Regions from separate parts of the Citrobacter sp. KH_055_1 genome, predicted to be linked through region 3. Evidence: predicted binding sites of a transcription regulator. Region 3 holds the regulator's gene; each other region holds the start of a gene.

Region 1 (4,802 bases), 390 kb from region 3:
ATTTCCATACGTTCCACGGTGTCGATGTCCGAGTGCAGATAGCGCACCCGCTCGCCGTGCTCTTCGAGGTATTCAGTGAGGTCTTCCGCCATCCGCTTGGTTAGCGTCGTCACCAGTACACGTTCGTTGATCGCCGCGCGGATACGAATTTCAGACAGCAGGTCATCGACCTGTGTTGCCACCGGGCGCACTTCAATCACTGGATCCAGCAGGCCGGTCGGTCGTACTACCTGATCAACGACGTCATCGCCGGATTTCTCCAGCTCATAGTTGCCCGGCGTGGCGGAGACATAGATGGTTTGCGGGGCCAGCGCCTCAAACTCTTCAAACTTCAACGGGCGGTTATCCAGTGCTGACGGCAGACGAAAACCGTACTCGACCAGCGTCTCTTTTCGCGCCCGGTCGCCGCGATACATACCGCCGATTTGCGGAATAGTCACGTGGGATTCATCGACCACCAGCAGGCCATCGGCTGGCAGGTAGTCAAACAGCGTCGGCGGCGGCTCGCCAGGCCCGCGCCCGGAGAGATAGCGGGAATAGTTTTCAATGCCCGAACAGTAGCCCAGTTCGTTCATCATCTCCAGATCGAACTGCGTACGCTGGCTTAAGCGCTGTTCTTCCAGCAACTTGTTGTTCGCCAGCAGGTTTTTACGCCGCTCGGCAAGCTCGACCTTAATGTCTTCCATCGCCTGCACAATGCGTTCGCGTGGCGTAACGTAGTGCGTTTTAGGGTAGACGGTAAAGCGTGGAATGCTGGATTCAACCTGCCCGGTCAGCGGGTCAAACAGCGACAGGCGCTCCACTTCTTCATCAAACAGCTCCACGCGCAGCGCAATGTCGTCAGATTCTGCCGGGAAGATGTCTATCACTTCACCGCGCACACGGAACGTCCCGCGCTGAAATGCCTGATCGTTGCGGGTATATTGCAGCTCCGCCAGCCGCCGCAAAATGGCGCGCTGGTCGATGATCATGCCGACCGTCAGGTGCAGCATCATTTTCAAATACAGGTCCGGGTCGCCCAGACCATAGATCGCGGAAACCGAGGCCACCACAATGACATCCCGACGCTCCAGCAGCGCCTTGGTCGCCGACAGTCGCATTTGCTCGATGTGTTCGTTGACCGACGCATCTTTCTCGATGAATGTATCAGAACTCGGTACGTACGCTTCCGGCTGGTAATAGTCGTAGTAGGAGACAAAATACTCTACCGCGTTATCCGGGAAGAATTCTTTCATCTCGCCATAAAGCTGGGCCGCCAGCGTCTTGTTGGGTGCCAGCACCATGGTTGGCCGCTGGAGGTCCGCAATGACGTTGGCGATGGTGAACGTTTTCCCCGAACCCGTTACGCCCAGCAGCGTCTGATGCGCCAGACCATCCTCCAGCCCTTCTTCCAGGCGACGAATCGCCTCAGGCTGATCGCCAGAGGGTTTAAAAGCGGAATTCAGTTTGAACGGTTTACTCATGAGCAGCTACCTGAAGCAATGGGCGGGCAGGTGTCTAATTTTACTCGCAGCAGTAGATTTTGCCAGTAAAATATACTGGATGAAAAAACAGTAACACACCACAATATTTCTGTTACGCCCCCTTAACCCCCATCACGGCGGGCTAAAATTTCACCGCAGGCAAGATAAAACACCAGCAAAAATGTGTTATCCCCAGACCTATGACTTTTTTAACATTTGTCAAGCCAGGAGATGAAAGTTTTATGGCAACAGATGACACTTCCGCGACAGCCATTGCTTTTATCTAACAATCTGTATTTGAATAACTATTTCCTCAAGCCGTCTTTCGCAGCAATTTAGTCGCAGGCCGCGTCTTCTCTCGCTTACATAGTGTTTTCTAACTCTAATGCACAAGGTTATCCACAGGAATAGTGGATAACTGTCTCCAGCCCGTGCTGACTGCCGCCTGGCAGAAACGTATCGATGTCCTTTTTTGGTCGAATAAAAAAAAATTATCGCTAAATTTTGATATTTATCAGCTAACGAAGCGGGCTGGAGCAGTCGAGATCCTGCTCGCATTTTCATCATTTTTTTGCCTGCCCAGGGCGTTAACACGGGCAGGCCACAGCAGCCTATCCGCACCAGAATGGCGCCTAAGGCAGCGTGCTCAGATCGATATAGTGTCCGGTCTCTGCCCGCTCCGGCGTCGCTGACAGCCACGGGATCTCGCCCAGCAGCGGTGCCGCAAGTGTGCGCCTCAGCGTCGCCATGTATTCAGCGTGACGCTTCCCTGGCGGGGTTACGTCATTGGCAACCCAGCCGACCAGCGTCAGCCCGGCCTGGCGTATCGCCTGCGCGGTCAGGAGGGCATGATTGATACAGCCGAGCTTCACGCCCACCACCAGAATCACCGGCAATTGTTCCGTTTGCACCCAGTCGGCAAAGCTCAGCGTCGGCGAAAGCGGGGTCAACCATCCCCCGGCCCCTTCGACCAGCACCCAGTCGGCCTGTTTCTCCAGGGCGCGTAAACCAGCAGACATCACCGGGGCCTGAATCGGTCGCCCTTCATCGGCGCTGATAATATGCGGTGACGTGGGTTCGGCGAAGGTATACGGATTGATGGCCGCATAGTCCACTGCCAACGAACTGTTCCGCTGCAACGCCAGGGCATCGCTGTTACGCAGGCCGTCTGCCGTCATTTCACTGCCCGAGGCGACCGGCTTGTAGCCCACGGTCCGGTAGCCCAACTGTCCTGCCGCCTGTAACAATGCACAGCTGGCGATGGTTTTACCAACCTCGGTGTCCGTCCCGGTGACAAAATACGTTTTAGTCACGTTGAATCACTCCCCAAAAAAGATGGTACGTCAGCGGGTATTTCCCCTGTTTCTGGGGCCAGGCTAACTGTAACTGTTGCAGCTGTGAGCGGGTCAGCACGCGCTGTTCGCGACCTTCATGCAAATGCGTCGCGCCAATGCCTTTGAGCGAACGCATGGCGCTCAGCGCATCGTCAAACCACAGCGTGACGGCCTGCATCTGATACTCAACTTCCCAGCCGTGCAGCGCGTTTTCCAGCTGTTCGACGGGTAAAAAACGGTTGGCGTGCGCCCGGTTATCCACCGCCTGCCACGCCTGACGCAGTTCCGGCATCGAGCCATGCGCCAGGGTGCTGAAGGCCACCGTCCCGCCGGGGCGCACGACCCGGTAGAGTTCGCCTAATGCGTCGCGTAAATCGCCGCACCATTGCACGGCCAGATTGCTCCAGGCCAGGTCAAACGTCGCGGTATCTTGCGGAATGGCCTCAATATCAGCCAGCAGATAATGGTGCGCCGCATCGTGCCGCTGGGCTTGCGCTAGCATAGGCGCAGACAAATCCAGGGCGCTGACCTCGCTCCCCTGCTCTCGCCAGTAGCGACTCATACGACCTGGCCCGCAGCCGGCATCCAGCACGCGGGCATACTGCCGCCCCGCCAGCCGCGCCAGTAACGCATCGGCGCTTTGACGCTGTAATTCAGCGTGTTGTTCGTAGTGGGAGGCAGCGCGTCCGAACGCGGCGGCAATGGCCTGCTTATCAACCTGCGTCATGCAGCACCTCCAGCAAGCGGTCGATATCCTGAGCTTCATGCGCCTGAGTCAGCGTCAGTCGCAGTCTGGCAGTACCAACCGGCACGGTAGGTGGCCGGATTGCCGTCACCCAGCAACCCCGATCGCGTAACGTCTGCGCCAGCTGCAACGCTTTTTGGTTATCGCCGACGATCAGTGGCTGAATAGCGCTGTCTGACTGTGCCAGCAGCAAATCAGGGTTCGTCATACCGGCACGAAAACGCTGGATAAGCATCGCCAGCTTTTCCCGGCGCTCGTCGCCTTCGCGACTGCGGATCACCGCCAGCGCGGCGCGCAACGCCTGAGCCTGTGCCGGGGGCATACTGGTGCTGTAAATCAGATGGCGAGCAAACTGCAGCAGATAATCGGCCACGCTGTCAGAGCAGAGAATGGCCGCCCCGCTGACGCCAAAGCCTTTGCCGAAGGTCACCACCAGCAGCTCGGGCTTGACCTGCTGCTGCCAGCACGAGCCGCGTCCTTCCTCACCGGTGACGCCAATACCGTGGGCATCATCCACCAGCAGCCACGCCTCATGGCGCTGCGCCTCGGCGTGGATTTGCGCCAGCGGCGCGCTGTCGCCGTCCATGCTGAACACGCCTTCGGTGACCACCAGCTGTTGCCCCAGACAGGGAGCCGCCAGCAGACGAGCTAAATGCTGAGTGTCGTTATGGGTAAAGCGGCGCAGCATGGCCGGGCTCAGACTGGCGGCCTCCAGCAGCGAAGCGTGGCTGAGTCGGTCTGCAACAATGCGATCCTGTTTACCCATCAGCGCGGCAATCACCGCCTGATTGGCGGCAAACCCGGAGGTAAACAGCAGCGCGCGTGAATAGCCCAGCCATTGTGCCAGTTCGTCTTCCAGCGCCTGATGCGCTATGGAATAACCGCTGACATGCCCTGAGCCGCCGCTGCCGACGCCAAATCGGTCGGCCCCTTGCTGCCACGCACAGACGATCTGCGGATGGTGGCTTAGCCCAAGGTAATCGTTACTGGAAAAATTCAGATATTGACGACCATCTGCCTGCAACCAACGCCCGGCGCCCTGCGTCACCGCATGACGACGGCGCAGAGCATCGGCAGAACGACGCGCCGCCAGCGCATCGTCAATTTTTTGCTGCCAGGTCATACAGTTGCCGCGTTGTAGTAATCGTCAGTGTCTGGGGTGCGCAGGGCCTGTTCCAGACGCTGCTGCTGTTCGTTATCGCCCGCCAGCACCGCCGTTTGCTGGGGATTCAGGCCCAGCTTGCGGAACAGCAGAAGGTC
Region 2 (4,802 bases), 740 kb from region 3:
CATCCAGATCGGCGGTACGCCAACGCCGACCCAGCGCCGCTTCGGCAAAATCCTGTACCCAACGTTGTTGCTGGTGATCCGGCAGCCGCCCGTGAGTCATCAGTTCATGACGTGCGCGGTTCGCCAGATACCCCCACATGGAAGACACCGGATAAATACGCTCAGGCGTAATACAGCCCTTCATCAACGTGCCAGAAATCAGCGCCCGCACCTGCTCTTCATCATCGCTATTACGGTCTTTTTGATCGAATTTATTGACCAGGGCATACAGCGGTACCGATTTACCCACCGCGGTGATCGCCTGGCGCACTTCCTCATCCGAAATCGACTTCAGTTGGGTATAGTCCATCACCGCCAGTACCGCAGACGCCCGCGCCAGCTGTTCCTTCAGCATCTTTTGTAAGTGCGGCTGTCCGGCTTCATTCGGCCCCGGCGTATCCAGCAGGGTTAACTGCCCCGGATAATTTTCCTGCCCGGCCAAATGCACAAACTCAATCTCAATCACCGGAATATGCTCAATGGCGGCATACGCAGAAAAAGGAAAATCAACCTCCAGCGCTTTTGACAGACGCACCAGATCGTTCAGGCTCTTGAGGCACTGGAAAATAGGTTCGGCACCTAAATAGGTGCGCTCGAACGCCACACCGTTTTCAATACGTAGCAGCAGCGTATTCATATCTTTATCAATTTCCAGCTCATGGCTAAGAGACTGGCGATCGCACTCGCGCACACGCTGCTGCAAGGTTTTCATTAAGGCATCAATCGGCGCGACATGAGAAAAATACAACACCGGATCTTTCTGGCCTGGCGTATGGCGGATCAGCGTCGGCAGGGCCGTCATCGGACGATTACGATTGGGTAACACTTCCGTCCCCACAATCGCATTAATCGTCGTCGACTTTCCCGCTTTCATCGTGCCGACAATGGCCAGTACCATTTCCAGACGCGTGACCTTCCGTAGCTCATTATTGAGCGTTGCTTGCTGGACATCCATGCCACGCGCAGTGAAATGCAGGGGCTGTACGTGCCCGCTATGCTCACCTTTTTTCAACGCGACATCATCCAACGACGTCGTCGGCAATTTTTTCAACTGCCTGAGATGGTCAAGAGAGAGCATCAGCAAGCGTTCAGCTTCCTGACTTAATTCATATATTGTCTGTGTGTACATGGAAAATTTTTCCTTAACGCAAATAATCTTACTTTTATTCAGCCAAATCTTTTTATTTATGAATTTTCGGCTTTTATCATTACGTGTGGAAATAATTAAAATCAAAATAACTAATTGATATTATTAAATTAAATTTATTTTATAACCGCTGGCCCGATGCCTCTCCCTTACTGTAATAAGTAAGAAAGATAAACAGAGTAGTTCAGTTTTGAAAAATGCCAGTTTAATTCCCCTACCTAAATTAAGGGGGATGCGATATCCACTTACAATAACTAAGCCATTCTGAGAGCCATGTTATCAATGAATATCAGGTGGTTCGCCTCACCTTAACTTAAATAACAAAGCGGAGCAATTTCCCTTAAAAAATATTCCGCCAAACGTGCAAGTAGTGGAAAGTACAGGTATTGAGGCCTTTATCTGCGCCGTGCCTCAGCGCTTAATCAGACAGTAGTCCCGACAACCGCAGGGATTTTATGTATAATTGCGGCCTTTTTCGGCAATCTGCCATTTTTTGGGCGCTTTTGCCCCTGCTGACTTTTGAGGAAATCCACATGTCATTACCACACTGCCCACAATGCAACTCCGAATACACCTACGAAGATAACGGCATGTTCATCTGCCCGGAATGCGCTCACGAATGGAACGATGCTGAACCCGCGCATGACGGCGACGAACTGATCGTGAAAGACGCTAACGGTAATCTGCTGGCCGACGGCGACAGCGTAACCGTCGTGAAAGATCTGAAGGTCAAAGGTAGCTCTTCCATGCTGAAGATCGGTACCAAAGTGAAAAACATCCGCCTGGTGGAAGGCGACCACAACATCGATTGCAAGATTGATGGATTCGGACCGATGAAACTGAAATCCGAGTTTGTGAAAAAGAACTAATTTTGTTGGCCGGATAAGGCGTTAGTCGCCATCCGGCTTTTATTGCCCGGTGGCGCTTCGCTTACCAGGCCTACGCTAACTACACTTAACGGGCTTCTTTTACCTGAGGTAAAGATCATGTCGTTAAGTCCCTACATCTCTTTTGCAGGCAACTGCGCTGACGCCATTGCGTACTACCAACAGACGCTGGGCGCAGAACTGCTCTACAAAATCAACTTCGGTGAAATGCCCCAGTCGGCGCAGGACAGTGAAGAGGGTTGCCCTTCTGGAATGAAATTCCCTGATACCGCCATCGCCCACGCCAACCTGCGCGTTGCGGGCAGCGACATCATGATGAGCGACGGCGTCGCGACGGGAAAAGCCCATTACTCCGGCTTCACGCTGGTCCTCGACACGCAGGATGTCAACGAAGGGAAGCGCTGGTTTGACAACCTGGCAGCAACAGGTCAAATCGAAATGGACTGGCAGGAAACATTCTGGGCGCACGGTTTCGGTAAAGTCACCGACCAGTACGGTGTGCCGTGGATGATCAACGTCGTCAAACAACAGCAGCCCCCCACGGAGTAATCCTACGGGAGGCTTGTCCTCCCGTACTGTCATCAAATATCGCTCAACTCTTCATCTTCGAGTAACCATCCCTTAACGAAAATGTCACATTAATCCGCCACGATGGGGCCACTTTTTTAGGGAGGCCGCATCATGCAAACGGTTATTCGCGTCGAGAAACTCTCCAAATCATTCAATCATCATCAGGCGCTGAATGCGGTTGATCTGACTATCCATTCCGGTGAGATGGTGGCTCTGCTTGGGCCATCAGGTTCCGGCAAATCCACCCTTTTACGTCATTTAAGCGGGTTGATTACCGGTGATAAATCGCCAGGTAGCCACGTCGAGCTATTAGGCCGCACGGTACAACGTGAAGGCCGACTGGCGCGTGACATCCGCAAAAGCCGTGCCCATACGGGCTATATCTTCCAACAGTTCAATCTGGTGAACCGTCTCACCGTGCTGGAGAACGTGCTGATTGGCGCCCTCGGCAGCACGCCGTTCTGGCGCACCTGTTTTAGCTGGTTTACGCCACAGCAGAAGCAACGGGCGTTACAGGCGCTGACCCGCGTTGGCATGGCGCACTTTGCCTACCAGCGCGTTTCTACGCTCTCCGGCGGACAGCAGCAGCGCGTCGCCATCGCCCGCGCCCTGATGCAACAGGCAAAAGTGATCCTCGCCGATGAGCCGATTGCCTCGCTGGACCCGGAATCTGCACGCATCGTGATGGACACCCTGCGCGACATTAACCAGACCGACGGCATCACCGTCGTGGTCACGCTGCATCAGGTGGATTACGCCCTGCGCTACTGCGAACGCATTGTTGCGCTGCGCCAGGGACACGTCTTCTACGACGGCAGCAGCCAGCAGTTTGATAACGAACGTTTTGACCATCTCTACCGCAGCATGAACCGCGTCGACCAGAACGCACAGGCTGCCTGACATCCCCACAATGAGGAATGGAAATGAGTTATAAGACAGTTGCCGCGCTGGCCTTCACCAGCATGTTTAGTCTCAGCACCTTCTTAAGCCCGGCATATGCCGAAGAACAGGAAAAAGCGCTGAACTTTGGCATTATTTCGACCGAATCACAGCAAAACCTGAAGCCACAGTGGGAACCGTTCCTGAAGGACATGGAAAAATCGCTGGGCGTAAAAGTGAATGCCTTCTTCGCCCCGGACTACGCCGGGATCATCCAGGGCATGCGCTTTAACAAAGTCGATATCGCCTGGTACGGCAACCTCTCGGCGATGGAAGCGGTGGATCGCGCCAATGGACAGGTCTTCGCCCAGACCGTCGCGGCAGACGGATCGCCGGGTTACTGGAGCGTATTGATCGTCAATAAAGACAGCCCGATCAACAACCTGAACGATCTGATCGCCAAACGTAAGGATCTAACCTTCGGTAACGGCGATCCAAACTCCACCTCGGGCTACCTCGTCCCCGGTTACTACGTCTTCGCGAAAAACAACATTGCTGCCAGCGACTTCAAGCGCACCGTTAACGCCGGGCATGAAACTAACGCCCTGGCCGTCGCCAACAAGCAGGTGGATGTTGCCACCAACAACACCGAAAACCTCGACAAGTTAAAAACCTCTGCACCAGAAAAATTGAAAGCGCTGAAGGTGATCTGGAAATCGCCGCTGATCCCAGGCGATCCGATCGTCTGGCGCAAAAACCTCTCCGAAACCACCAAGGACAAGGTGTACGACTTCTTCATGAGTTATGGCAAAACGCCGGAAGAGAAAGCCACGTTGGAACGCCTGGGCTGGGCGCCGTTCCGTGCCTCCAGCGATCTGCAACTGGTACCGATTCGCCAGCTGGCGCTGTTTAAAGAGATGCAGGGCGTGAAGGACAACAAGAGCCTGAACGCGGAAGAGAAAACCAGCAAAACCTCGGTGATTAAAGCACAACTGGATGATCTCGACCGCCTGACCGCCGCGCTGGGTGCCATGACCAGCGTAAATAAAGCGGTGCAGTGATTTGTAGGCCTGATAAGCGCAGCGCCATCAGGCAATCGCGTAAATGCCGGATGGCGGTGCAAACACCTTATCCGGCCTACAACGCAAACACCTGTTCCAACGGAGCCAAATATGCAAACCATCACCGTCGCCCCGCCCAAGCGTAGCTGGTTCTCGCTGCTGAGCTGGGCCATTCTTCTCGCCGTGCTGGTCGTATCATGGAAAGGGGCCGAAATGGCT
Region 3 (4,802 bases):
CTCAAGCCGAGGTTTGACACCACCATCGAGAAGCCGCCAAGGATAAACACCAGCGTACGGTAAGACAGTGGAATGTACTGCGCAAAGAACTCAGCACACGCACAAGTCAGGCCAACCGCCGTCACCAGGCAAGCGATGAAAATCAACGCGGCCAGCAGCAGGCTACCTGCACCGCCGAAGGTGTGCTGAACATACGCATGCAGAATTGCCGCGCCGTTAGCAGACTGATCGACCAGAATCGCGCTGTCTGAACCCAGACGGAACAAGGCGAGGTACAGCAGCGTTAAGCCGACACCAGCCATCAAACCTGCCCAGACGGTATAACGTGTCAGTAGACGTGCTTCAGTAACGCCACGCGAACGCGCGGCGTTCACGATAACAATACCAAAGACCATCGCCCCCAGCGTATCCATCGTCAGATAGCCGTTCACGAAGCCGTTGGAAAACGCCGCAGTTTGATAGGCTTCCATGGCATTGCTGATCGGACCGGCAGGCCAGATAATCGCAGCAACAGACAGCACAACCAGCGCCAGAATTTTCAGCGGCGCGAGGAAATTCCCCACGGTATCCAGCAGTTTGCCCGGATAGAGCGACACCAGGATGACAATCGCGAAATAGACCACGCTGTAGATAAACAGCGGCAGCGCGGAGTCACCGGTCAGCGGGGCAATCCCCACTTCAAAGGAGACCGTTGCGGTACGCGGCGTTGCAAATAACGGCCCAACGGCCAGATAACAGACGGTAGCCAGTACTAAACCGGCCACTTTGCCGATCGGAGTGCTGAGGCTGTCTACACCACCGCCGACTTTCGCCAGCGCCACAACGGTGAGCACCGGCAGGCCAACAGCGGTAATCAGAAAGCCAAAAGCCGCAGTCCAGACGTGTTCGCCGGCCTGCAAACCAACCATTGGGGGGAAAATAATGTTACCTGCACCTACAAACAGTGCAAATGTCATAAATCCCAGTGCGATGATATCGCGCGATTTTAACTGATGGGTCATAAAGTCTTACAGCCTGTGGATGTGAATGTGGTGTTGTAAAGGTTAAATTTTTGCCCTTCCCTTTTGGGACGATACAGCGGCATTTTTAATCAATTCCAGCGGGAAATTCTCCCAGCCGGGCGCGGCGAAGAATAGTTTTTCGATTTACCGCGTAAATGCAGTCGGTATGACAGCACATGGTGCGCAATTTAAACGCTTATAACGTTTTAAAGCAAGGTGGGATCTAAAAACCAGAACAATATAGCGATATGAAAAATCCAGTTAGAACAAAACACCATTTCCGGGAAAAAGGTATGGGTAATAATGCGAACAAAAAACAATCAGACGTCGTAAAATTCAGGATGACTGTATTGACCCGCGTAAAAAAGCCAGCTTTCGCTGGCTTTTGGAAAGATAATCTTACGGATACGCCTCAATCGTTACTTTTGGCAAGTAAACGTTCCGCTAGCACAAAGCTAAACCGCGTCCCTTTGCCCGGCGTACTCTCGATATTCAATCGGCTGTCGTGATGATTTAAAGCATGCTTCACAATAGCCAGCCCCAGCCCGCTACCGCCCGTTTGCCGCGATCGCGCTTTATCCACGCGGTAGAAACGCTCGGTCAAACGAGGAATGTGCTCAGGCGCAATTCCAGGCCCATTATCTTCGACGCTGAACTCGGCTCCCGCCGTCGCCCGCTGCCAGCGCACGGTGATGTGTGTTCCCGCCGGCGTATGGTTCACCGCGTTATAGATAAGATTCGAGATTGCGCTACGCAGTTGCTCCTCGTTACCCATCACGCTCAGGCGATTATCCACGTCGAAGGTAAACGTGTGTTTATTCTGGCTCAGCGTTTGTGCTTCGTGCTCAGCCACGCGCAGTATCATCGGCACATCTACTTTTTCATTCTGCGGCAGTGTCGGTGCGGCTTCTATTTTCGATAGCGTCAGCAACTGTTTCACCAGCCCTTCCATACGCTGCGTTTGCTCACGCATGGTATCCAGCGCTTTCTCTCGCGTTGCCCCTTCCAGGGGATGCTCCTGCATCATCTCCAGATAACCTTGCAGCACCGTCAGCGGCGTACGCAACTCGTGGCTGGCGTTGGCAAAGAAATTACGCCGCGCGCCTTCCAGTTGGTGCATCTGCGTGACATCGCGCGCCACCATCAGCAACTGCTTGTCGGTATACGGCATCACCCTAATTTCCAGATGCCGCCCGGTATTAAGTACCAAATTAATTGGCCGACTAAAGTCGCGCGTTTTCAGGTATGAGGTAAATTCCGGGTAGCGAAGCAGGTTAAGAATATTTTGCCCACTATCGTCCGGCCAACGCAGTCCCAGAACCTGCTGTGCCAGGCCGTTACACCAGAAAATCCCACCCTCTTCGGTGGTCAGTACCACCGCATCAGGCAGCGATTCAGCCCCGCTGCGAAAACGTTTAATCAGATTACCCAGTTCGCGGCGGCGTTTTTTGTTACGCAGTTGCATTTGATGCAGGCCGTAAAGCAGCGGTTCCCAACTGCCCCGCCCCGGCGGAGGCGTCATACTCCTGTCGACCCACAGCCACCAGGACAAACGCAGTAAATTCCAGAAATGCCAGATAAGCAGACCCGTTACCGATGCCAGTAAAAACCACGGCAGATAACCGAAAAAAGCACTAAGGATAAAAGCCGGAATGCAGCAAAGTATCAGCTCCAGTACCAGCCTTTTCCATGACAATCGTTCCAGCAAACGTCGCACTCCCTATACAACTTGATCTAATGGGCTATTTTCCGTGCCGGTCAGAAGCGGGTTGAAAAACGGTATCCCGTTCCGCGTACCGTCTGCACCATGCGATCGTGGCCGCTGTGCTCCAGCGCCTTACGCAAGCGGCGGATATGCACGTCAACCGTCCGGTCTTCTACGTACACGTTGGTGCCCCAGACATGATTAAGTAGTTGTTCGCGGCTGTAGACGCGCTCAGGATGAGTCATAAAGAAATGCAGCAGTTTGAACTCAGTTGGCCCCATATCCAGCGGTTCTTCGCCGGTCATTACACGATGCGAGGTGGGATCAAGGCTCAGCCCCTGCATCTCAATAACTTCTTCAACCGCCATTGGTGAAATACGACGCAGTACGGCTTTAATGCGCGCCACCAGTTCCTTCGGCGAAAACGGCTTGGTGATATAGTCATCCGCACCGGTTTCCAGCCCACGTACGCGATCTTCTTCATCACCTCTTGCCGTCAGCATCATCACCGGGATGTCCCGCGTCATCGCTTCACGTTTGAGGTGTTTAATGAACTGTAACCCCGAGCCACCGGGAAGCATCCAGTCAAGCAGGATAAGATCCGGCCAGGGTTCATTGAGTTGATTCACCGCACTGTCATAGTCTTCGGCTTCTACAGGTTGGAACCCGTTTTGCTCGAGCACGAAGCAGACCATTTCACGAATTGGAGCTTCATCTTCTACGACCAGAATACGTCTCGCCATGATTTGCCCTGTTTTAATTTAATCGTTCATACCCTCTATACGCCGCCATTATGCGTCAGATTTATGACAGATTTATGAAAAAGATAGTCCAGGCTTAACCAATGTTGTTGAATTATGACAGCCCGGAAACAAGATATTCACGCCATTGCAAGGGTATAATCCCCCTCATTGCTTTTTCGTCATGGAACTCGTATGCGCATCCTTCATACCTCAGACTGGCATCTGGGCCAAAACTTCTACAGCAAGAGCCGCGCCGCCGAGCATCAGGCCTTTCTTGACTGGCTGCTGGAGACCGCACAATCCCATCAGGTGGATGCCATTATTGTGGCAGGCGATATTTTTGATACCGGCTCACCGCCGAGCTATGCCCGCGAGATTTACAACCGCTTTGTCGTCAATTTGCAGCAAACAGGCTGCCACCTGGTGGTGCTGGCAGGCAACCATGACTCGGTCGCCACGCTTAATGAATCACGCGATATTTTGGCGTTTCTGAACACCACGGTGGTCGCCAGCGCAGGCCATGGACCGCAAATACTGAAACGCCGCGACGGCACGCCAGGCGCCGTGCTGTGCCCGATTCCCTTTTTACGCCCACGCGACATCATCACCAGCCAGGCGGGACTCACCGGCAGCGAAAAACAACAGCATTTGCTGGGGGCAATTACCGACTATTACCAGCAGCAGTACCTGGACGCCTGTGAACTGCGCGGTGAACGCAACCTGCCGATCATTGCAACCGGGCACCTGACGACCGTCGGTGCCAGCAAAAGTGACGCGGTACGTGACATTTATATTGGCACACTGGATGCCTTTCCGGCGCAGAATTTCCCGCCAGCAGATTACATCGCGTTGGGACATATTCACCGGGCGCAGGTCATCGGCGGAACAGAACATATTCGCTACTGTGGCTCGCCGATTGCCCTCAGTTTTGACGAATGTGGCAAAAACAAAGGCGTGCATCTGGTGAGCTTCGAAGACGGCAAGCTACATACCGTCGACAATCTCACCGTACCGGTCACGCAGCCGCTGGCAGTATTGAAAGGCGATTTAGCCGCCATTACCGCCCAGCTTGAGCAATGGCGCGATGTAGAGCTGCAAACGCCCGTCTGGTTAGATATTGAAATCACCACCGACGATTACCTGCACGACATGCAGCGCAAAATTCAGGCGTTGACGGAAGACCTGCCGGTAGAGGTTCTGCTGGTGCGCCGCAGTCGGGAGCAGCGCGAGCGTATTATGGCCAATGAGCGGCGTGAAACGCTGAGCGAACTGAGCGTGACGGAAGTCTTTGACCGCCGTCTGGCGCTGGAGGAACTGGAAGCGCCGAGGCGGGAACGTCTTAATCAGCTGTTT

Evidence for each region. The regulator PhoB, encoded in region 3, activates phosphate uptake and scavenging genes when phosphate is short. The targets are predictions, from matches to a motif close to CTGTCATAAAACTGNCNNAT.
Region 1: uvrB (excinuclease ABC subunit UvrB) is a predicted target of PhoB. The motif match lies at 1,693-1,712, and genes of this name have one in related genera.
Region 2: phnC (phosphonate ABC transporter ATP-binding protein) is a predicted target of PhoB. The motif match lies at 2,693-2,712, and genes of this name have one in related genera.

What each region holds. Positions count from the first base shown of each region.
Region 1 is NZ_CM174473.1:3,217,417-3,222,218, forward strand. Features, by position in the region: gene uvrB (excinuclease ABC subunit UvrB) at 1-1,463, opposite strand, end outside; gene bioD (dethiobiotin synthase) at 2,096-2,776, opposite strand; gene bioC (malonyl-ACP O-methyltransferase BioC) at 2,769-3,524, opposite strand; gene bioF (8-amino-7-oxononanoate synthase) at 3,511-4,665, opposite strand; gene bioB (biotin synthase BioB) at 4,662-4,802, opposite strand, start outside.
Region 2 is NZ_CM174473.1:4,346,257-4,351,058, forward strand. Features, by position in the region: gene crfC (clamp-binding protein CrfC) at 1-1,168, opposite strand, end outside; gene AC3ITF_RS20440 (zinc ribbon domain-containing protein YjdM) at 1,720-2,055, shown strand; gene yjdN (VOC family metalloprotein YjdN) at 2,173-2,622, shown strand; gene phnC (phosphonate ABC transporter ATP-binding protein) at 2,755-3,543, shown strand; gene phnD (phosphonate ABC transporter substrate-binding protein) at 3,567-4,583, shown strand; gene phnE (phosphonate ABC transporter, permease protein PhnE) at 4,695-4,802, shown strand, end outside.
Region 3 is NZ_CM174473.1:3,611,052-3,615,853, forward strand. Features, by position in the region: gene brnQ (branched-chain amino acid transporter carrier protein BrnQ) at 1-1,001, opposite strand, end outside; gene phoR (phosphate regulon sensor histidine kinase PhoR) at 1,414-2,709, opposite strand; gene phoB (phosphate response regulator transcription factor PhoB) at 2,760-3,449, opposite strand; gene sbcD (exonuclease subunit SbcD) at 3,642-4,802, shown strand, end outside.